3 regions of the Lysinibacillus sp. C5.1 genome follow, and region 2 is predicted to be linked to each of the others. Evidence: riboswitches for the same ligand, from Rfam matches in the RefSeq annotation. Region 2 holds a riboswitch; each other region holds the start of a gene.
What was found. Region 2 has a riboswitch for S-adenosylmethionine ahead of metK (methionine adenosyltransferase). Riboswitches for the same ligand answer to the same signal wherever they lie in the genome.
Positions count from the first base shown of each region.

Region 1: linked by a shared signal. The riboswitch ahead of metA (homoserine O-acetyltransferase MetA) and the one ahead of metK (methionine adenosyltransferase) in region 2 are both predicted to bind S-adenosylmethionine.
Region 3: linked by a shared signal. The riboswitch ahead of I5435_RS20415 (bifunctional homocysteine S-methyltransferase/methylenetetrahydrofolate reductase) and the one ahead of metK (methionine adenosyltransferase) in region 2 are both predicted to bind S-adenosylmethionine.

Region 1 covers NZ_CP066226.1:2,484,645-2,492,889, forward strand. The annotation lists gene I5435_RS11975 (spore germination protein) at 1-829, shown strand, start outside; gene I5435_RS11980 (Ger(x)C family spore germination protein) at 858-2,054, shown strand; gene I5435_RS11985 (hypothetical protein) at 2,061-2,291, shown strand; gene I5435_RS11990 (GerAB/ArcD/ProY family transporter) at 2,320-3,477, shown strand; gene metA (homoserine O-acetyltransferase MetA) at 3,555-4,490, opposite strand; SAM riboswitch class I at 4,591-4,700, opposite strand; gene I5435_RS12000 (nucleotide excision repair endonuclease) at 4,944-5,315, shown strand; gene panF (sodium/pantothenate symporter) at 5,411-6,856, opposite strand; gene I5435_RS12010 (YhdT family protein) at 6,856-7,119, opposite strand; gene I5435_RS12015 (class I adenylate-forming enzyme family protein) at 7,365-8,245, opposite strand, start outside.
Region 2 covers NZ_CP066226.1:3,549,985-3,558,229, forward strand. The annotation lists gene I5435_RS17280 (alpha/beta hydrolase) at 1-17, opposite strand, end outside; gene I5435_RS17285 (gamma carbonic anhydrase) at 153-665, shown strand; gene metK (methionine adenosyltransferase) at 1,027-2,223, opposite strand; SAM riboswitch class I at 2,480-2,598, opposite strand; gene pckA (phosphoenolpyruvate carboxykinase (ATP)) at 2,801-4,387, shown strand; gene I5435_RS17300 (alpha/beta hydrolase family protein) at 4,492-5,268, opposite strand; gene I5435_RS17305 (NUDIX domain-containing protein) at 5,252-5,719, opposite strand; gene I5435_RS17310 (helix-turn-helix domain-containing protein) at 5,778-6,338, opposite strand; gene I5435_RS17315 (L-lactate permease) at 6,562-8,028, shown strand; gene I5435_RS17320 (hypothetical protein) at 8,077-8,245, opposite strand, start outside.
Region 3 covers NZ_CP066226.1:4,151,264-4,159,508, reverse strand. The annotation lists gene I5435_RS20425 (globin-coupled sensor protein) at 285-1,574, shown strand; gene hemG (protoporphyrinogen oxidase) at 1,730-3,124, shown strand; SAM riboswitch class I at 3,244-3,343, shown strand; gene I5435_RS20415 (bifunctional homocysteine S-methyltransferase/methylenetetrahydrofolate reductase) at 3,433-5,280, shown strand; gene metH (methionine synthase) at 5,273-8,245, shown strand, end outside.

The DNA.
Region 1 (8,245 bases), 1.1 Mb from region 2:
TCAGGACTCGAAATATTCCATATTTCCAATGATTTATAATACAGAACGGCCAGATGTTATTGCCGGTGAATTATTAGAAGGTCGAATTGCGATATTAGTGGATGGAACACCTCTTGTGTTAACCGTCCCTGTCGTATTTACATCCTTTTTACAGGCTGCAGAAGATTATTACCAAAATTGGATTATTAGTTCCCTAATCCGCCTTTTACGTTTTTTTGGTATTTCGCTTGCATTAATTATGCCTTCTTTATATGTGGCTATTACGACCTTTCATCAAGAAATGCTTCCGACGCCAATGCTTATTAGTATCGCTTCACAGCGAGAAGGCGTGCCCTTCCCCGCCGTCGTTGAAGCACTAATTATGGAAGTTGCCTTTGAAATATTGCGAGAGGCAGGTCTACGGATGCCAAGAACGATTGGTCCAGCCGTATCCATTGTCGGTACGTTAGTAATAGGACAAGCTGCCGTGGAAGCTGGCGTAGTATCCGCGGTGATGGTCATTATCGTGGCATTAACAGCCATTTGTAGTTTCCTGTTTCCTTCTTACAGCTTATCAAATACGATTCGTGTCCTACGCTTCCCTCTTATGATATTAGCTGCGATTTTTGGTTTATTTGGGGTGATGTTCGGCATTATGATGATTATCCTTCATTTATGTAGTTTAAGATCTTTTGGTGTTCCATATATGAGTCCATTCGGGCCATTAATTGTAAAAGACCAAAAAGATGCGATGGTCTTGTTCCCACGCAGAAAGTTATTGACAAGACCCCGACTGGTTAGTCAAAAAAATAATGTTCGAGAACAACAATATCACGAAAAAAAGAACTAAACATTAAAGTGCAAATGAGGAATCCATCATGTCAAACAGAAAGATGATTTTGTTATTCTTAATCCTCACTTTATTATTGAGTGGTTGCTGGAGTAAGCGAGAATTAAACGAATTAGCAATCGTCGTGGCACTAGGTATCGATAAGGTCGATGAGGATTTTGAAGTTTCCATTCAAGTAGTAGATCCGAGTCAAATTTCTTCAAAGCAACCATCCAGTGGACGCGCACCCGTTGTTACCTACCATGCTAAAGGAAAAAGTGTGTTTGAGGCCATTAGAAGAATGACAACGTTAACACCTCGGAAACCTTATTTTGCTCATTTGCAAATTGTCGTAATAGGTGAAGAATTAGCAGAGGCAGGCTTAAACGAACCACTAGATTTTATTGCAAGAGATCATGAATTTAGAAACGACTTTGATCTTGTAGTATCTCATAAAACAGCGGCAAAAGAAGTGCTGAATGTCTTAACACCCATTGAAAAAATGCCCGCCAATAAATTATTAAATTCGATCAAGGTGTCGGAAAAATCATGGGGCTCAACCTTATCTGTTCGCACAGATGAATTGCTCAACACCCTTAGTGGTAAAGAAAAAAGTGCCGTTTTATCAGCAGTTGAGATACAAGGAGATTTGCAATTAGGGATTGACCAAACCAATGTAGAAAGAATTAAAACACCTGTTATTTTAAAATATGCGGGTATCGCTATGTTTAAAGAGGATAAATTAGTCGGGTTATTATCAGAAGATGACAGTATTTATTTTAATTACTTGAATAACAAAATTAAAAGTACAGTAGAAGTTCTCGCGTGCCCTAAAGGTGGAGAGTTATCCACTGAAATTACGAGTTCGTCCTCCAAAATTAAAGGGACTTTCAAAAATGGTACGCCGCACATCACGATAAAAATTGATGTTACGCAAAATATTGGTGAAGTGAATTGTGCCATTAATTTAACCCAAAACCACACCATTCAACAGATCGACAAAAAGACAGCAGAAAAGATAAAAGCACATACAGAAAAAACTTTAGCTATTATTCAGAAAAATTATAAGCTCGATTTATTAGGTTTTAGCGAGGCACTCCATCGCAGCGATCCGAAAAAGTGGGAAAAGATTCATAAAGAATGGTCAACACTTTATCCAACTGTACCTGTTACGATCGATGTACAGGTCACAACTCAAGGATTAGGAACAATCCAAAACTCATTATTGTACAATTCAAAGGAGTAACTCACGATGTTCATTAGCATGATCGTCATACTTGTTTCGTTGATGATTGCTTATATTATGATTCCCCCATTGTTGAAAAAAGGCGAAAAAAAAACAATATTCGCCTTTTCTATTTTATTGTTTATAGGCGCCATTTTAAATATCGCCATTGGTTTAAAAATAAATATCCCTAGCCCATTAGATTTTATTACATTTATTTTTACACCTATTAGGAAAATGTTATTATCATTTTTTTAATAAGAATGACTAGAAAGGGTAGTGACTAATGGAAAAACAATTACTTAGTGCCAGACAATTTACAATCATTACCCTTCTCCATTCTATCGGGACGGCCATATTAATTGTGCCAGCGAGCATTACAAAGCAGCTTCATCAAGATGCATGGATTGGCGCAACTATTGGCGTCTTATTAAGCTCTTTAATTGTAAAATTGTATACAAGCCTTGGAACTCAAACACCGCACCTTACGTTTGTCGAAGCAAATGGAAAAATTTTAGGTAAATTTTTTGGAACTTTGACCTCTCTAGGGTTTATCACTCTCGCATTTTTTTCAGCTAGTGAATTGTTATATTTTATTGGCATCTTTATGCAAACAGAAGTAATGCCCGAGACACCTACTTTGTCCTTTGCTGTATTATTTACCATTATTCTTGTTTTTGCATCGTTTCTAGGCATTGAAGTGTTTGCACGGTCAGCAGAAATCCTATTTCCTATATTTCTATTTATATTTATTGTATTTCTTGTTTGTATTTCGCCTCAAATTAATATTGAAAATATCCAACCTATTTTTGAAACAAAGACAACATCTTTAATAACCGGTATTCTTAAATTTATGAGTATTTTTTCATTCCCGCTCGTTATGTTACTTATGATTTTCCCTTCTGCTGTTAATATACCGAAAGCAGCACAAAAAGGATTTTATTTCGGCACGCTCTGCGGAGGAATTGTATTAATTATCATTATCGCCCTCTCAACACTCGTAATTGGTCCAACGAATACTTCCATTGAGTCATTTCCTAGCTATGCACTGGCTCAACGGATTTCTATAGGCAATTTCTTTCAACGTGTTGAAATTGTTATGGCTGTCATGTGGATTATCTCCATCTATATTCGAACTTTTCTCTATTTTTATGCTTCTGTAATAGGTATAGCACAAATCCTAAATATTAAAGATCCACGACCATTGATTTTGCCATTAGGAATGTGCATGATTGCGTTGTCTCAAATTGTTCATCCGAATATTGTGCATTCTAATAATTATAATCAAAAAATTTGGCCGCTATATTCAGGCTTATTCACTGTCTTGTTAGCCTTATTATTACTTGTCATTGCAAAAATGCGAAAGATAAAAAGCAAAACAGCTGGTGATTGTTCAAATCAACAAACTGACCAAAGTACATTGAACTCAAGTGAAACACCATAAAAAATCCAATTTCTCAGTATTTCGATTGAGAAATTGGATTTTTTAAATCTTCACAAAAGCAAATGGAAAGCGACAAATTAGATATGGTATTCAATTTCATCAACAAAATCCCATTCATACGGCGTTTCTTGATAAACATAGTAGTTTAGCCAATTGGAGAATAATAAATGGGTATGTGCTCGCCATGTATTAATAGGTTCTTTAGCTGGGTCATCATTCGGGAAATAGTTAACAGGCACTGCAATGTCGATTCCTTTTGCCACATCGCGACTATATTCATCGGCTAGTGTTGTCGCATCGTATTCTAAGTGCCCAGTAATCATAATATTTTTATTATCTTTTGATTGGACAATAAAAACGCCTGCATCTTCTGAATACGATAGTAAACGTAATTTCGGATGATTGCGTACTTCTTCGATTGAAACAGAAGTATACCGCGAATGTGGTGCTGTAAATAAATCACTAAATCCTCTTACTAAATCGACCGTTAAATCCGTAATCACATGTGAATATACACCCGAACACTTTTCTGGTAATTCAAATTTTCCGATGCCATAGTGATGATATAAGGCAGCCTGTGCACCCCAACAGATATGCAAGACAGATGTGACATTCTTAGCAGACCAATCCATTATCTCTGAGATTTCTTCCCAATAATTCACTTCTTCAAATGCCATTTTTTCCACTGGTGCACCCGTAATAATCATCCCGTCAAAGCGACGATGGCGTATCTCATTAAATGTTGAATAAAAGAGTTGTAAATGCGATTTACTAACATTTTTAGACTCGTGTGTTGCCGTATTTAAAAATGTTATATTGACTTGTAATGGCGTATTTCCAAGCAATCGAAGTAATTGTAATTCTGTTTTCTCTTTTTCCGGCATTAAATTAAATATTAAAATATTTAACGGACGAATTTGTTGTGTTTTGGCACGATCTTCTTCCATGACGAATATTTTTTCCTCACGTAAATGTTCTCCAGCTGGTAAGTTTTTCGGAATATTAATTGGCATATTGTTGTCCCCTTTTCTTTCATTTTTTTCTCTCTATGTAAATTAAAAAATCCCCCTCATTCCATAAGAGCAAGAATGAGAAGGATAATTATCACGTTCACTCTTATCTCTCAAAGGAAAAATCCTTTGGTGGAATTAGCACCTTTCTAACAATGTTAGAGGTTGCTGAAGCGTCATAGGGCCAAATCCCTCAGCTTCTCTTGATAAGATTATTCAATTAAAAAGAATTGTATCATGAACAATTAAGAATTTCAATAATACATAGAATATTTTGTATTTAAATGAATGGAAGCTTATGAATTGTTAAACACTACTATCAAGTTATATTTTTGACAGCCAGTCCCAATTCTAATAGGCATACACGAAAATTAATGGAACCAATAAATCGTAATGGCAATCATAGAGGTATTATGTTAACATATACCTTTAGTAACAGAGAGGAACGTGAATATTTTGATTAAAATTGAACTCCCAAAACCAGACTTAGTAATTCGTCAACGTGAGCAAGTATTAAAACCAGGGGATGTAGAAATTACGCCTTTCCACGGATTTATTGATTTCCATAAAATCACTCGCGAAAAAGGTGGCATTTTCTTATTTTATAATGAAAAAAATGAGCTATTATTTGTAGGGAAAGCACGTAAAATTCGCCAACGTATTAAAAAGCATTTTGAAGATAATGTATCACCAATGAAAAAATACCGTGATGAAATTTTCAAAATCGAAGTGTATGAAATTGATGATCCAATGGAACGTGAAATTTACGAAACATATGCGATTAACACATTCCGTGCAAAATATAATCTAGATAAAGTATTTTATTAAGATTCAAGCCGTTAGCATACATGATGCTAACGGTTTTTCTATTCTATAGTGGCAAAAAGAAAAACCCCAAGCGTTGTCACTCGAGGTTTTCATCATTAGATAAATAGTTTTTCATCTTTAAATTTATGAGCTGTTAGCCAACTGACGATAACAAAGATAATCAATGAAGCTACTATCGGGATGGTCACCGTATGCATACCAAAAATCGTCGGATAAAAGCGATCAATCATAATATATAACGTCATGCCCGTAATCATGGACGCAATCGCCCCGTATTTATTGGCTTTTTTCCAATACAACCCTAGGACAACTGACCAAATAAAGACAGCCTCTAAGCCACCAAATGCAAATAAATTGAGCCAAACAAGTAAATCTGGCGGATTTAACGCAAATACAACGACTGCCAAACCAATCACCGTTGTTACCACGAAGCTAGCACGCTTGATTTCTCGATCATTGGCAGTGGGCTTGATATAGTTCAAATAAATATCCTTTACCACTGTTGAACTAACTAGCATCAGCAACGCATTCACGGTAGACATCGTCGCTGCCATCGGTGCTGCTAACACAATGCCCGCTAAAAACGGCGGCAACACTTTTAACGTAAGCAACGGCATTACCTTATCACCAATTTCAATGCCAGGAATTACTGGACGGGCTAATACACCAATCAAGTGCATCCCGAACATAATTGTCCCAATAGCAATTGTGCCAATAATAATCGCTAAATGCATGCTTTTGGAATCTTTATAGCTCATGGCGCGGACTGCTATTTGAGGAAGCCCTACCACACCAATGCCGATTAAAATCCAAAATGTTGAGACGTACAATGGTGTCAGTTCCCCTTCAGCACCAAATGGTGACACTAGGTTTGGATTTTCCGCAACAAGGGACGTCATAATTTGATCGATGCCACCACCGGCAACGATTGTCCCAATCAGTAAAATTACAGTACCAATCACCATAATGGAACCTTGAACCGTATCCGTTAACGCTACAGCACGGAATCCTCCGATAATCACATAAATTAATACTGAAACAGCAAAAATAAAGAGTGCTGCTGTATAGTCAAGACCTGTTAATGATTCAATTAAGCGCGCGCCCCCGACCCATTGTGCCATCATCGCAGAAAATAAAAAGACAATAATACTAATCGCTGACAATATAACGATGACATGGCTTTTGTAGCGTTCACGTAAAAAATCAATTAATGTAATCGCTTGATAGCGGCGAGCAATAATGGCAAATTTCTTGCCTAGTATCATCAGTACAAAATAGCCTGCTGGCAGTTGAGCCATCGCTAACAAGACCCATCCAAGCCCTTTATTATAAGCAACACCCGGTCCACCGATAAAGCTGCTTGCACTACCATACGTGGCAATCATCGTCATTGCTAGGATAAAGCCGCCCATTTCACGACCGCCAAGAAAATATTCCTGTAAAAATGAATTCGATGAACGAACATGCTTATTCGCCCATATGCCAATCCCAAAAATAATAATTAAAAAAACAAGAAGCGGAAAAATAACTTGCCAATGCATTATTCATCCACCTCCCCGTCATCAAATGGTACCTCTTTAAAAAAGAGCTTTAAGACGAGCCAGATTAATACAATCATAAAACCTGTTCCAGCGATGCAACTATAGAAAAACCAAGCTGGGAAACCCAATACATACGAATACGCTGTTGGATCCCCCGAACCTAGACCATAGGCAAAGCCGTACCAAATCGCAAAGTTGACAAATACAAGCCCAATGCCAATAAGCGCCTCACGATGCGCAATTTTAAAGCGTTGATCTTTCAAAATAGAATCCCCCTAACCTACTCTATTTTACTGTGATGTAGGACTAATGGGAAGCATTGTGAGAAAAGTAGATAAAAAAAGCAAAAGTTAGCGAACAATCCCTATCAAATGGGTATCTTACAAGGCTCCAATCCGAATACGCTTTCTGCCTTTTCGGACGATTGTTGTGATTTTTGTGGCGATTTTCCCCCACTTATTGGCGGTGTCGGCGTCTTTCGTGGCGATTTCACCCATCTTACCTATCTTCAAGAGCTTTTTAATTGCAATTGAAGTGCTTTTTTATCAATTTTCCCAACAATCGTTTTTGGTAATTCATCAATCATAATAATTTTTTTCGGGATTTTATAGTGACCTAAATAGCTTCGACACAGGTTTTCTACTTCGTCTACTAACGTATCTGACTTATGATGGCAGACAATAAATGCTGTGACAATTTCGCCCCAATAATTATCTGGTGCTCCAATGACTGCCGCTTCTTTTACGAGCTGATGACGAAGTATGCATTGCTCCACTTCTTGCGGATAGACGTTCTCCCCACCACTAATAATCATGTCTTTCCTACGACCGACGATATAAAAATACCCTTCTTCATCCATTGTCGCTAAATCACCAGTCCTTAACCAGCCATCTCGTATCGTATTGTCGGTTTCCTGCTGATTATTCCAATAAAATCGAAACATATGCTTGCCTCTAACGAACAGTTCGCCTACTTCATGGGCAGCGCAGCTTTCACCCGCTTGATTGATAATTTTCGCCTCATTAAATTGCATACTTTTACCCACTGCCCCCTTTTTGACATAAGCCTCTTCACGTGAGATATAAAAATTGTTCGGTCCAGCCTCTGTTAAGCCATAACCTTCTTTAAAAAAAAGTCCCTTTTTAAAAAACGCATCATATATCGGCAGAGGGCACGGTGCGCCGCCAGATAAAAACACTTTTACAGTGGGAAAACTACTTTTGTGAAAATAGTTTGTCGTTATCATGGCTTGATACATCGTTGGGACAAAAAGCGAAATCGTTGTCTTATAGAAATTAATTGCTTTGAGTGCTGTTTCCGCTTCAAACTTATCACCGATAACAACCGTCCCACCCGCCATTAACAATGGAATGGATAGTGCGTTAAGCC
Region 2 (8,245 bases):
GCTTCCCATTTCCACATTCACATAGTCCTCCTAAATAATTAGTTACACAATAATTATAACGAAATATTCGTACCATTATAAAATTATATTTGCATAAAATTGCGTATTTGATACGATAATACTACATCAAAGAAAGAAAAGAGGCGATTAGCATGATTTATCCTTTTAAAGACAAAACACCTACAATCGATCCATCGGTTTTTATTGCTGACTATGCAACCGTTACGGGAGACGTAACGATTGGAGCAGAGACAACAATATGGTTTAATACAGTGATTCGAGGCGATGTATCTCCTACAATTATTGGTAAACGAGTAAGCATCCAAGATCTTTGTTGTCTACATCAAAGTCCAAAATATCCATTAATAATCGAAGATGAAGTAACAGTTGGACACCAAGTAACCTTACATAGCTGTACAATTCGAAAAAATGCCTTAATTGGTATGGGATCAATTGTGTTAGATGGGGCAGAGATAGGAGAAGGTGCATTTATCGGTGCGGGTAGTCTTGTCCCTCCAGGTAAAGTCATACCTCCCAATTGTTTAGCATTAGGACGTCCAGCGAAAGTTGTACGGGAATTAAATGCTGAAGACAAGGAAGATATGGAACGTATCGTTAGAGAATACGCGGAAAAAGGACAATATTACAAATCTCTTCAAAAATAATGGATGCTTACAAAACGGGCGAATTGCCCCTATAGTTGTAGATGTTTGCATACGTAACAACTCTTTATAAAAAAAATTCGCAATTTCCTTCCACTAACCGCCTACAGTACATCTTGTATGTAGACGTACGGGAAGAAAGCGAATTTTTTCAATCACTTACGTAAAGTCCGCTTAAATCTTTCACTCGATTAAAGAGCACTAGTTGCCTTCACGATTTAAATAGAAGGTGCATTACTCCCCGACTTAGCAGCAAGTAAGAAGAAATGCGAAAGGCAAGATAAAAAGGGGCCACTAGCTAGCCCCTTTCAAAAAAACATTTACGTTTGTTCATTACCAAATCGAATGTTCTTGACAAAACAGATTATAAACTAGCTTTTTCTCTTAGTGCATCTGCCTTGTCCGTATTTTCCCAAGGTACATTTAAATCTGTACGGCCAAAGTGACCGTATGCAGCCGTTTGTTTATAGATTGGACGACGTAAATCAAGCATTTTAATGATGCCTGCTGGACGTAGATCGAAAAGTTCGCGAACCCATTTTACAATTTCACTTTCACTTACTCGTCCTGTACCAAACGTATCAACGGCAATCGATACTGGCTGTGCTACACCGATAGCATAAGCAAGCTGTACTTCTGCACGTTCTGCTAAACCAGCTGCAACAATATTTTTCGCTACATAACGTGCTGCATAGGCTGCTGAACGGTCCACTTTCGTAGCATCCTTACCAGAGAATGCACCACCACCATGACGTGCATAACCACCGTATGTATCAACGATGATTTTACGACCAGTAAGTCCAGCATCTCCTTTTGGACCACCGATAACAAAACGACCAGTTGGGTTGATGAAGTATTTCGTCTGTGCATCTAATAACTCACTAGGAACTACTGGAGCAATTACTAATGCTTTTAAATCTGCTTGAATTTGTTCAAGTGTTGCTTCTTCATCATGCTGAGTTGAAATAACAATCGTATCAACACGAACAGGGACATTGTTTTCATCATACTCAATTGTTACTTGCGTTTTACCATCTGGACGTAAATATGCTAATTCACCTGATTTACGTACTTCTGTTAAACGACGAGCCAATTTATGCGCTAAACTAATTGGTAGAGGCATCAATTCAGGTGTTTCATTACATGCATAACCGAACATTAATCCTTGGTCACCTGCACCAATTGCTTCAATATCCGCATCTGTCATTGAACCTTCACGCGCTTCTAATGCTTGGTCTACACCTTGGGCAATATCAGGTGATTGCTCTCCGATTGCGACTAGTACAGCTAAGTTTTCAGCATCAAAGCCATACTTGCCTCGTGTATAGCCGATTTCTGCTACTGTATCACGCACAATGCCTTTAATATCTACATAAGTAGAAGTAGTAATTTCTCCTGCTACTAATACTAAGCCTGTTGTGACCGTTGTTTCACACGCTACACGGGCATTAGGATCTTCTGTTAAAATAGCATCTAAAATAGCATCCGAGATTTGATCACAAATTTTATCGGGATGTCCTTCTGTTACACTCTCTGATGTAAACAATCGACGGTTTGTCATTTGGTTTTCCTCCTATTACTCTTACAAATAGTATTTGCGAAATTAATACGGTACTCATTACCCATGTCAAGTCCGCTCCTAAAGGATTGAACTCTCAAGCCGTTGTTGCTTTTAACATGAGGATTTCGAAAGATCCGTCATTATAATAAGGAAAGAATTGCACATACTTACCTTTACATTCATTTTAAAAATAAAAAAAATCCTTTTCTCACGTGTACTTAACATGAGGAAAGGAATAATGACTTCTAACCTTTCACTCTTATCGTTCAAGGGGTATCCCCTTGCATCAGGTTGGCACCAACGCATGTCGTGAAATAGTTCATGCAGGTTGCCGGGTTTCACAGGGCCTGACCCTCCACCAGCTCGGGATAAGAGTATCCGTTCAATTCCTCATCTTACGTAAAAGGTAGAACAATGTCAATTATTTTATGTCGTTTTGTTGAAAAGTATTTAAAACTCGAAAATAATTTTTGAATTAGTATAGATTATTAAAGCAATTGTGTTATACTATTTTTGAAATTAAGAAAAACTCCCTCAAACTCAAGGGAATACTATAAAAAAGGATGGTATTTAATCGATGAATTCAGTAGAAATTGCAAACGAACTGAAGGAATTATTAAACGGCGGGAACATTAACGTTCAACTTTCAGTACCACAATTAGCTGAAAAAGCTACATCTCGTGGTGAGGCAATGTTAACAGTAGATGGCGCAGTTCGTGCAGAAACTGGCAAATACACTGGTCGTTCACCTAAAGATAAATATACGGTAGAAGAAGAAAGCACAAAAGATAAAATTGACTGGGGTAAAGTAAACCAACCAATTTCTTCTGAAGTGTTCGATAACTTATATGTAAAAGTAGTTAAATACTTAAAAGAACGTGACGAATTATTTGTATTTAAAGGTTTTGCTGGTGCTGACAAAGATTCACAATTAAGTATTCAAGTAATCAATGAATATGCTTGGCACAATCTTTTCGCCCATCAATTATTTATCCGTCCAACTGAAGAAGAATTAGCTTCTCACGTTGCTGATTTCACAATTATTTCAGCTCCTAACTTTAAAGCAGATCCAGCTGTTGATGGTACAGCTTCTGAAACATTCATCATTGTATCACTTGAAAAGAAAATCATCCTAATCGGTGGTACTGAATATGCTGGTGAAATTAAAAAATCGATTTTCGGTATTATGAACTACCTATTACCACAACAAGGCATCTTATCAATGCACTGTTCAGCAAACGTTGGGGAAGCTGGTGACGTAGCATTATTCTTCGGTTTATCTGGTACTGGTAAAACGACTTTATCTGCTGATCCTGACCGCAAATTAATCGGTGACGATGAGCATGGTTGGTCTGACAACGGCGTATTTAACATTGAAGGTGGTTGCTACGCAAAAACAATTAACCTTTCTGCTGAAAAAGAACCTGAAATCTACAACGCAATCCGCTTCGGTTCTGTACTAGAGAACGTAGCTGTAGACCCTGAAACTCGTGTTTGCGACTACGATGATGGTTCATTAACAGAAAATACACGTGTTGCTTATCCAATCCAATATATCGAAAATATCGTTGATCCATCTGTTGCAGGTCACCCAAAAACAATCATCTTCTTAACTGCTGATGCATTTGGTGTTTTACCTCCAATCAGTAAATTAACAAAAGAGCAAGCAATGTATCACTTCCTAAGTGGTTTCACATCTAAACTTGCAGGTACTGAACGTGGTGTAACAGAGCCAGAACCAGTATTCTCTACATGTTTCGGTTCTCCATTCCTTCCACTTCCAGCAACTGTTTATGCAGAAATGTTAGGTCAAAAAATCGATGAGCATGGCGCACAAGTATTCCTTGTAAACACTGGTTGGACTGGTGGCGAATACGGTACAGGTAGCCGTATGAAGCTTTCTTATACTCGTTCAATGGTACGTGCAGCAATCGACGGAAAACTAAACAATGTTGAAACAATTCAAGATGCTGTATTCGGTTTACACATCCCTACAGCAGTTGAAGGTGTACCAACAGAAGTGCTAAACCCACGTGATGCTTGGTCAGACAAAGCTGCTTACGATGTGAAAGCTGCTGAACTTGCTGGTCTATTCAACGACAACTTCAAGAAATTCTCAAATGTTTCTGAAGCAATCACTAATCTTGGTGGGCCATTAAAATAATGCATACAAAAAGGGAACGATGTATTCGTTCCCTTTTTTTTTAGTGTCTTTTTTTAGTGTCTTTTTTTAGTGTCTTTTTTTAGTGTCAGGCACTCAAACAATTTTCACTGCTTCTTCATCCATTCGCATAATGCACGAACCGTTTCACGATTTTGGGCAGGTGGATATTGGTGGGCAAAACGTTGATCATACCAAGTTTCATACACTTTATTGGCATCTTCTAAGTAAAATGCTAACTGCCTTGCATGCTCAATATCTACATTTTCATCCCGATAGCCGTGGATAATTAGCACTGGGGCTGTAATCTGATCGACTTGAAATAAAGGTGTGCGTGCATCATAGGCTTCTGGAACACGATTAGGTGTCCCGCCAATAACCCGTTTCATCATTCGACGCATATCGGTTCGCTCCCAGTATGTAGCTGTGGCATCCGAAACGCCTGCCCACGTCACAACGGATGTAATATCCTTCCGTAAAATGGCTGTCCAGAGCGCCATAATACCTCCACGTGAAAAACCAAACACATGGATATGATCGTTGCAAAATTGTTTTAGCACATCTACTCCATGCACTGCATCAAAACGATCTTGACCTGCAAACTCATCACGGCCTTCTCCACCTCTATTCCCCCGATAATAAGGGGCAAACACGATAAAACCTTGGGCTGCAAATTGTGCAACACGTGCTGGTCTTACCATGCCGATACTTTGCATACCCCCACGCAAATATAAAAAACCGTCATATGTACCTTCTGCTTTAGGCTCTGCTAGTAAGCCTTTGACACGTAATCCAAGGGATAGATACGTAATTTCTGATAATCGAATAGCTGGATTCGGTGAAGGATATGGACGTTTTTCAACTATTTCACCATTGATTGTCAAAGCGCTTCAGCTCCTCTAGCATTTTTTGCATGCCTTCATCTTTCATATGGAAGCTTAAATTTGGATGGCTTGCAAACTCTTCATCGGTTAACCAGACCATACCCGAAGTTTCCAAATCAAAATCTATCTTCTCCTGACTGACAAATTCCGCAGTGAAGACTGTTTTACAAAACAATAGTTCACCGTGGACAGCATATTCTGCAAACCATTGAAGATTTTTCACATGCACACCCGTCTCTTCAAATACTTCCCGAACAGCAGCTTGCTCTAATGTTTCGCCTGATTCTACCTTCCCTCCTGGCACTTCCACGCCACGACGCTTATGAATCGTACATAGCCATTTCTGTTCATGTTTTAAAAAGACAAGGACATGCTTTGGTTCAACTTGAAACTCCCCTCTTGTAAAGCTTAAATCCACTTGAAATCCATTCAAATCTTGAAATGAAAACATTCCATTCAACTCCTCGTATTATATTGTCACGAATGTATTCATTATGTTATTCGTCTTATTATTTCATGTACTGTGAGGAATCAATCACAAGAAAATAGTGGCATTCGTCATTCGTCATATTGATAAATCTATGCGCTGTATCTGCTTCAAAAAAAAGAGAATCGCCTGCTTCTAATTCTTCAGAAAAAGCACCATGCCCCAATTCAACTCGTAACTTTCCGCTTTTAACAAAAATATACTCTTTTACGCCTGCTTTATGCGCGGGAAATATGCCTGATTCTTTGTTTGGTGGAATAATATTTAACACAAACTCAATACCTCGTGATGGAACGGAAGGTGATAATAAATGTCGTTGAAAACCCGATTTTTCATCAACATAAATGGGTCGTTCATCTTTTCTTATGACGACAATCTCCCTTTTTTCCTGCTGATCTAATAAAGCTGAAAGTGTTGTATTTAAAGCTTCTGCAATTTGACAAGCTACTTGTATCGTTGGATTTTTTTCCTCTCTTTCAATTTGAGATAGCATCGAGGCACTCACATTACTTGCGGCTGAAAGCTCCTGTAATGTCATTTTGTTTTTCTTCCTCATTACATTTACTTGCTTTCCAAATCCCATGAATAAAGCTCCTTTCACTACTTTGTTCGCCTACTATTATTTTTACTATAGTGAAATGTAATTAAAAACTTATCTTCGTTAGCCCTTCTACTATGATATTGTACATTATCAATCACAATCAACCTAGAAGATGTTTGAATCATTTCATGCAAGATAAGATATTTACACTTTAGTGAAAATAAAATATACTATAGTGAATAATCAAGTATAGGAGTGTTGTTTTATGTTAAAAGTCGTATTAGCGCTATTCCCTCTTGTTAGTATTTTATTTATGATTTTTATTTTAAAGAAATCTTCTATTTTCACTGGCATTTTTGCTTGCCTACTTACAACAGTGATTGCTACTTCTCCTGTTTTTCACCTAAACATCGCATTACTGCCTAAACCTTTTATCAACAGTTTTCTTATAACATTGCCAGTTACCTATGTTTTATTTTTTGGAATATTATTATATCATCTAATGGAAAAATCAGGGTCCATCCAAAAAATAGCTTCTTCTATTGCCACCTCTACTGATAATCGGATTGACCAAGTATTATTATTGGCCTTGGGGCTCTCTCCTTTAATTGAATCCGTTAGCGGCTTTGGTCTAGCGGTCATTGTTATTGCACCTATTTTAATGGCTCTAGGTTTCAATTCCTTACAATCTTCCTTCATTGCATTAATTAGTTTATGTATCATACCTTGGGGCACGTTAGCAATGGGGACAATTATTGGTGCATCATTAGGAAACATTCCTTTAGAGGATTTAGGTATTGGAAGCGCTCTGATGTGCATTCCTATTTATATCTACTTTGCCTTCTTAGTTACATACATAGGCGTCAGAAAAGAAGCAATGCAAAAGAAAAAATGGCGGATACTATCGATGGGATTAGTTTTAGGTTTAAGCGTGTGGGTTTGTAATCGTTTCATCAGTGTAGAACTTGCCGGAGTAGTGGGCTCTTTAACGGTGATGGCGGCTATTTTTATTATGATTTCTTTGCAAAATAGAAACAAACAATATTATTCTAATATCTTTTTAAAAAATATTTCTCCTTATTTGTTGTTAATCGCTCTATTAATCGCATCAAGAACTATTAATCCGATTAAAGATTTTTTAACGAGCCTGCTTACCGTAACGATTGCTTCTTATCAATTCCAATTATCGTTTCTTTATTCGCCTGGATTTTTTCTCTTTATTGTTTGTCTCTTTACTTGTACGCTCTTCCGTTTAAATAAGGCATCCATTTTCGATAGTATCAAATTAACAATCAATAAATGTTATCCTGTATTGCTAACGACTTTTTTATATATTGTGGTTTCCGAAATGATGGCAGAGGCCGAGATGATTCAGCTACTATCCGTAACTGCTGCCAACACATTTGGTTCATACTTTGTATTCATAACACCTTTAATTGGCGCAACAGGTGGTTTTTTAACTGGCAGTAATACTGCGTCCAATACTATGTTTATTCGACTACAAACAGAAACTGCTACGCACATAGGTCTGTCACCTACTATACTTGCTTGCATTCAAAATGTTAGTTCTTCGTTCATGACAATGGTCAACCCATCTAGAGTGGCATTAAGTTGTTCAGTATGTAAAATACATTCATTTGAAAATATTATTCAAAGAAAAATGGCGCTAGTTGGACTTAGTACACTTGCTATTATTTTTCTAGAAATTATTTTTCTATCACGCTTCCACTAGCATAATGTTATACAGGTTATGCAAATATAAAAAATGTCTAGCCAATAGCTAGACACGTTTATTGAAATAGGGAAGTTGTTCTACAAATTGCTTTGTATCATCATCCCCATACTCATGTATAAGTGCATAAATTTTCTTCAAACGTAAATCTAACTCGTCATTTTCTCGATCCAAATGATATTGCAAATAAGGCAATTGTGCGCGCCAACCGTTCGCA
Region 3 (8,245 bases), 600 kb from region 2:
TGAAAACCATTTAGTTTACTTTTAAACTGTATGCTACTTAATGGTAAAATATAGGATATAATAAATTGACAATTATATTAAAAATGTATAATGTATATGAGTGATTTTAATAATGAAAAATAATGAATTACTGCTTATTATGATGTTATTTTGTTATATTATTTTCTTGTAAATTTATTAATGGTTGTGGTATCTTTTCATAGATTTGTCAATATATTTGGGTAAACGGAAATGGGATTTTTGCTCAGCTTTTCAAAAGAACACGTAATGAAAGAGGGAAAAGTGTGATTTTTCAAAAACAGAAAAAGGCAATGACGTTAGATTTACAGCAATACTCGGTGACAATGGATGTTCCGAACTCTCGAACACTGGTTAAGCAAATTGAAATGCTAAATTTGACAAAAGAAGATTTACAATATTTAAAAGCTTTTAAACCATTTGTTGAGGACAACATAAATCACATCGTTGACCGGTTTTATGAAATGATTGGAACTGAGCATAGTTTAGTAGATATTATTAATAAACATAGTTCTGTGGATAAATTGAAGGTCACATTGCGTCGTCATATTATTGAAATGTTTAACGGTACAATTGATGAGGAATTTTATAAAAGACGAGTAAATATCGCAAAAGTGCATGTACATATCGGACTGAGAACACAATGGTATATTTGTGCTTTCCAAGATTTAACCATGTCATTTATTGATTTAGTTGAAGAACATGTAGTGCATCCGAAAGACCAATTGAATACAATACGAGCAATTTCTAAAATTTCTAATTTCGAGCAGCAACTTGTATTAGAAGCGTTCGAAAGTACAATTGAGCAACTGAAGGAAAACGTTGAACGTGAGAAAGAAGCAGTTGAGAAAAAAATTGTGGAATCGTCAGAAGGATTAGCGACCATTTCACAAGAAACAAATGCCTCCTTCCATCTATTAAATAATCAATCACATGAAATTAAGCAATTGGCAAAAAAATCGCTTCAGGTGAGTACGTTAGCAGAAAGTCAAGCAATAGAAGGTCGCGAATGCTTACAACATCAATCTCAAAATATGTGTAATATTATTCAGTCAGTGGATGATATTACGGATAATATTAAACAATTAACGGATATGTCGAAAGAAATGGAAGCGATTATGAATGTTGTAACGAACATTGCCAACCAAACAAATCTGCTTGCTTTAAATGCAGCTATTGAAGCAGCCCGCGCTGGAGAGGCGGGGAAAGGCTTTAGTGTTGTGGCAGAGGAAGTACGTAAATTGTCTAGTCAGACGAAAGAATCTGTTACATCCGTTGCAAAATTATTAGAAAAAACGACAGAGCGAACGTCTAAACTGGCATATTCGCTTAGTAATATTCAGGCAGAGGTTGCTTCAGGTGAGGAGAACATGGCTCAAACTGAAGGACAGTTTAATAAAATTTTAGATGCAATGACAGAAGCTAAGTGTCAAAATGACCTTATGGAAAAAGAGGTTCAGGCCGTAGCTCAGGTCCTTCATGAGCTTGGGCTAGCATTTAATGAAGTAACAAATTCAGCTGACAAATTAGCAAATGTCGCACAAAACTTAAACTAGGTGAACTTTCGGTGTCAGGCACTCAAACAATTTCGAATTGTTTGAGTGCCTGACACTTTATAGTGTTGCTAAATTTGTAATGGGTTGAACGTTATTGTTTGTGAAAAAAGTTTATACTAATAAGGAGAGAAATAACGAATTAGGGGCGATACTTTATGAAAACAATAGTTGTATTAGGTGGCGGCATTACTGGTTTATGTACGATGCATTATTTACAACGCCAAGTATTGCAAAAAAACATAGATGTCAAACTAGTGCTTGTTGAGAAAAATCCCTACTTAGGTGGTAAGTTACATTCCGCTTATGAGCAAGGATTCATTATGGAAACGGGTGCTGACTCGATTGTGGCTCGTCATAAAGGGGTCATGGAGCTGGTGCAGGAGCTTAATTTCGAACGGGAGCTAGTGTACAACGAAACAGGGGTATCTTATATCTATACAAATGACGAATTACATGCGATCCCTGCTGATTCAACATTCGGTATTCCAATGAGTTTAGCGTCTCTTGAAGCGAGTACACTAGTATCAGAAGCAGGTAAACAACAGGCATTACAAGATTTAACAATGCCGAATAAAGGCTTTACTAAGGACAGCTCAATCGGTGAGTTTTTAACATATTACTTAGGGGAAGAACTTGTACAAAATCAAATTGCACCAGTATTAGCTGGGGTATATTCGGGTGACCTCCATCAACTGTCGATAGCATCTACCTTACCGTACATAATCGACTATAAAAATGAGTACGGTAGTATTATTAAAGGTTTTGAGGCAAATCGCGAACAATTTGTAAAAGCTTCCAACAAAAAGTTTATTTCGTTTAAACAGGGCTTATCATCACTTATCCATCGTCTTGAAGAAACGTTAACAAATGTAGAAATTATTAAAGGCGTAGCGACAACCAATGTAAAAAAACAGGAAGAACATTATACAATTACATTAGCAGATGGAAGCATGTTTGAGGCTGAGCACATAGTATTAGCACTGCCAAATGAAGCCGTACAAAGCTTATTACAGGACCCATCTTTGGATCGCTATTTTAAAGAATTTACTACAGCCTCTGCCATCACCATTTACTTGGGCTTTGATGTACCGGACGCAGTGTTACCGGCAGATGGGACAGGCTTTATTGTGTCACATAACTCGAATGTACAATGCAATGCCGCAACATGGACAAGCCGAAAATGGAAACATACATCTGCTAATAGCAAATTGCTCGTGCGCCTCTTTTATAAGAGCATTAACCCTGCGTATGAAACATTACGTATGATGACAGATGAAGAATTGACAGCTGTAGCATTAGAAGATGTAAAGAAAAGTTTAGGCATTGATGAAAAACCAATGGTTGTAAATGTAGCCAAGTGGATCGATCAAATGCCAAAATACGATTTGGCACATCATGAGGCGTTGAAAGGCTTAACAGCGGAGCTTGCAGAACGGTATCCCAACTTATCGATAGCAGGTTGCTCATATTTCGGCGTAGGTATTGGTGCTTGTATTCAAAATGGTAAAAAAATAGGCGAAGCGCTTGCGGAAAAACTAGTATCACGGTGAAGTTAAAGCTAAAATAATATTTTTTTCGTGAGAAATCTTCTTTGTTAAGTGAAATAGTCTTGACTCTATCGCCTGTAAACGATATGATTCTTTTAATTATTTGAAAAATTCATACTATATTCTTATCAAGAGAAGCCGAGGGACTGGCCCTATGAAGCTTCAGCAACCAACTTATGTCAGGTGCTAAATCCAGAAGACCTTATTGGTCGAAGATGAGAAGGAACAACAATTGCGATTCGTTAAAGCCTTCTTTTTGTAAAAGAAGGCTTTTTATATTTTGGATACAAGGAAAGAGAGGGCTACGATTTATGGGATTGCTAGAAAAGTTAAAAACACATGTGCTTACTGCGGATGGAGCCATTGGTACAGTATTATATGGTTACGGCTTAGAGTACTGTCATGAGGAAATGAATGTACAAAGACCGGAGTTAATTGAAAAAATTCATAGAGAATATATAGCCGCTGGTGCAGATGTCATTCAGACCAATACTTACGGTGCAAATGCGATTAAATTAGCACGTTACGGCTTAGAATCACGAGTGCAACAATTTAATGAAGCGGCAATCACGATTGCAAAACGAGCGGCAGCTGATGGCGGGCAATTTGTTTTAGGGACAATTGGTGGCATCCGTGGCATTCGTAAAAGTGATGCTACATTAGAGGAAATATTATTGACTGTTGAAGAACAAGCAAATGTGTTACTTGCAGGCAATCCTGATGGTCTTTTACTTGAAACGTATTATGATTTTGAAGAGTTAAGTGCAACGTTAAAAATGTTACGCAGCAAAACAGAGCTACCAATTATTGCACAAGTATCCATGCATGAGCCGGGTGTGTTGCAAAATGGAATGACGTTAAATCAAGCATTACATGAGTTACAAGCTCTTGGTGCAGATGTAGTAGGCGTCAATTGTCGTTTAGGTCCCCATCATACAATTCAAGCATTTGAAGGTGTGGAGCTTCCTGATAAAGCATTTATGTCAGCATATCCAAATGCGTCACTACTAGATTTAGAGGATGGGCGTGTCGTTTATGAGTCAGAAGCTGATTATTTTGGCCGAGCGGCAGTTGCATTGCGTGACCAAGGTGTTCGTTTAATCGGTGGATGTTGTGGTACGACACCTAAGCATATAGCAGCTGCGAAGAAATATTTAGAAGAGTTAACGCCGGTTGAAGCAAAGTATACGAAACCTGAAAAAGTAGAGATTGTGCGGGAAGCGGAACCTGCGACATATGAACCGCTACATGAAAAGGTGAAGCGCGAACGTTCGGTTATCGTAGAGTTAGACACTCCAAGACATCTAGAAATTGACGGTTTTATTCAAGGGGCAAAAAAATTATATGAAGCAGGTGCAGATGTCGTGATGATGGCTGATAATTCGCTTGCGTCTCCCCGCATTAGTAATGTCGCTATGGGTGCGTTATTAAAGGAGACACATGGTGTACGACCGTTGACGCATATTACGTGCCGTGACCGTAACTTAATTGGTCTACAATCCCATTTAATGGGCTTAAATGCACTTGGCATTCATGATATTTTAGCGGTTACTGGAGATCCAACAAAGGTAGGAGACTTCCCAGGTGCCACAAGTGTTTATGATGTTTCATCCATGGAGCTTATTCAATTAATTAAACAGTTGAATGAGGGGATATCATTTTCCGGTAAGCCACTTCGTAAGAAAGCAAACTTTTCTGTTGCGGCAGCATTTAACCCCAATGTTCGTGTATTAGATCGTGCAGTAGCACGCTTAGAGAAAAAGATTGAACATGGTGCGGATTATTTTATTTCTCAACCTGTTTATACAAAAGAAAAAATTGTGGAAATTTATGAAGCAACAAAGCATTTAGACGCCCCAATCTATATTGGTATTATGCCAGTAACGAGCTATAAGAGCGCCGAGTTTTTACATCATGAAGTACCAGGGATTAAATTATCAGACGATGCACTATCACGTATGAAGGCGTGTGGTGAAGATAAAGAACGTTCAACATTAGAAGGGATTGCAATTGCCAAAGAGTTAGTAGAAGTAGCGGCAGAATATTTTAATGGTATTTATTTAATTACACCGTTTTTACGTTATGATATGACGCTTGAATTAATGAAATTTATCGGACAATTGGATGAACAGAAAAAAGGAGTAAGTATAGATGGCTAAGCACTTGATTGAAGAGCAACTAGAGAAACGAATTTTAATTCTGGATGGCGCAATGGGTACAATGCTTCAAAATGAAAACTTATCAGCAGAAGATTTTGGTGGTGAGGAGCTTGATGGATGTAACGAGAATCTTGTATTAACTAGACCCGATGTGCTTGAAAAGGTTCATCGAAAATATTTAGAAGCTGGTGCGGATATCATTTGCACAAATACGTTTGGCGGTACACCTCTCGTATTAAATGAATATAATCTTGGGGCTAAGGCGGAAGAGATTAATAAACGTGCTGTGGAAATTGCACGCAAAGTAGTGGATGAATTTTCTACTTCAGAATGGCCACGTTTCGTTGCCGGAGCGATGGGCCCAACGACGAAAACGTTATCAGTCACTGGCGGTATTACCTTTGATGAACTAGAAGAAAACTTTTATGTACAGGCAAAGGCTCTAATTGAAGCAGGTTCAGATGTACTGCTACTTGAAACGAGTCAAGATATGCTCAATGTAAAAGCGGGGACACTAGGGGTGTCACGTGCGTTTAAAGAGACGGGCAAAGAATTACCGGTGATGATATCCGGCACGATTGAACCGATGGGTACAACATTAGCAGGGCAAACAATTGATGCTTTTTACATATCAATCGAACATATTAAGCCGCTTTCAGTCGGTTTAAACTGTGCAACTGGTCCAGAATTTATGACCGACCATATTCGTTCACTAGCAGAGCTTTCTACTGGCTATATTAGCTGTTATCCGAATGCAGGTTTACCGGATGAGGAAGGTTGCTATCATGAATCACCCGAATCCCTATCACAAAAATTAAAAGGTTTTGCGGAAAAAGGCTGGCTGAATATTGTCGGTGGTTGTTGTGGGACAACACCAGCCCATATTGCAGCAATTAGAGAAGTACTGAAGGATGCAAAGCCACGTCAATTACCTGAAGCTACACATGGTCATGTCGTATCGGGTATTGAACCTTTAGTGTACGATGATTCAATGCGTCCATTATTTATTGGGGAACGAACAAATGTTATTGGCTCTCGAAAATTTAAAAATTTAATTATTGATGGTAAATATGAGGAAGCGGCAGAAATTGCACGTGCGCAAGTGAAAAATGGTGCACATGTTATTGATATTTGTTTAGCGAACCCTGACCGAGATGAATTGGCGGATATGCGTGGATTTATGCAGGAAGTTGTGAAAAAAGTTAAGGTTCCACTGGTTATCGACTCCACAGATGAAAAAGTAATTGAGGAAGCATTGAAATTTTCTCAAGGGAAAGCCATCATTAACTCTATTAACCTAGAGGATGGAGAGGAACGTTTTGACGCCGTAATGCCATTAGTGAAAAAATATGGTGCTTCTTTAGTTGTCGGTACGATTGATGAGCAGGGGATGGCAGTAGATCGTCATCGTAAATTAGAAATTGCTGAGCGTTCTTATCAATTATTAACGGAGAAATGGGGCTTGGCTCCTGAAGATATTATTTTTGACCCGTTAATGTTCCCGGTAGGTACTGGAGATGAACAATATATTGGATCAGCACTTGAAACAATTGAGGGCATTCGTCTTATCAAAGAAAAAATGCCACGTACGTTAACGGTACTCGGTGTCAGTAATATTTCTTTCGGCTTACCACCAGTTGGCCGTGAAGTTCTGAACGCTGTTTATTTATATCACTGTACACAGGCGGGCTTGGATTACGCGATTGTAAATACAGAGAAATTAGAGCGTTATGCATCGATTCCTGAAGCGGAAATTAAGCTAGCAAATGATTTATTGTTTAATACAAATGATGAAACATTAGCGGTTTTCACTGATTTTTATCGTGATAAAAAGAAAGAGAAAACAGAAGCGGATATTCCGAAAACGGTGGAAGGGCGCTTAGCTTACTATATTTTAGAAGGAACAAAAGAGGGGCTTATTGAAGACTTAGATGCCGCTCGTGAAATTTTTGAGGCGCCGCTTGATATTATTAATGGGCCGCTGATGGAAGGGATGGCTGAGGTTGGCCGTTTATTCAACGATAATCAGCTTATCGTAGCAGAAGTATTACAATCAGCGGGTGTTATGAAGGCTGCTGTAGCACATCTTGAGCAATTTATGGAAAAAAATGAGGACAGTTCTGGTAAAGGTAAAATGGTGCTCGCTACTGTAAAAGGTGATGTGCATGATATCGGTAAAAACCTAGTAGATATTATTTTAAGTAATAATGGCTACAAAGTCGTTGATTTAGGTATTAAAGTAACGCCAGCTCAGTTAATTGAAGCGATTCGTAAAGAGAAGCCTGATTTCATCGGACTATCTGGCTTACTCGTTAAATCTGCTCAGCAGATGGTGATCACTGCGCAAGACTTTAAGGCTGCTGGTATTGATGTGCCGATACTAGTAGGAGGGGCGGCGTTGTCTCGACGCTTTACTGAAACGAAAATTGCTAATGAATATGAAGGACCTGTCATTTACTCAAAAGATGCGATGCAAGGGCTAGAGCAAGTGAATCTGTTAATGGGTAGTGAGACGCGAGAAAACTTTTTAGCTGAAATAGCAGAGTCCCGCCAAAAACGATTAGAAGCAGATGAAAAACGTGCAGCACGACCTGCTAAAGAAATTACAGTGAAGCCTGTACGTACTGTGAAAGATGCACCGGTGTTCCTGCCAGCGGATGTTCGCCGTCATGTGAAAAAGGAGTACTCGGTGTCGCATCTATATCCATATGTAAATATGCGAACATTACTAGGGCATCACTTAGGGCTAAAAGGACAAGTTCAACAATTACTAGATGCAGGGGATACGCGAGCAACAGAATTAAAAGCATTGGTGGATGATTATTTACAAAGTGATATATTGAAACCTTCAGGCTTGTATCAATTCTTCCCAGCACAAGCTGATGGAGATGATGTCATCGTTTATGATCCTGCCGATAGTAAAACGGAAATTGAACGCTTTACATTCCCTCGCCAACAGGTGGAG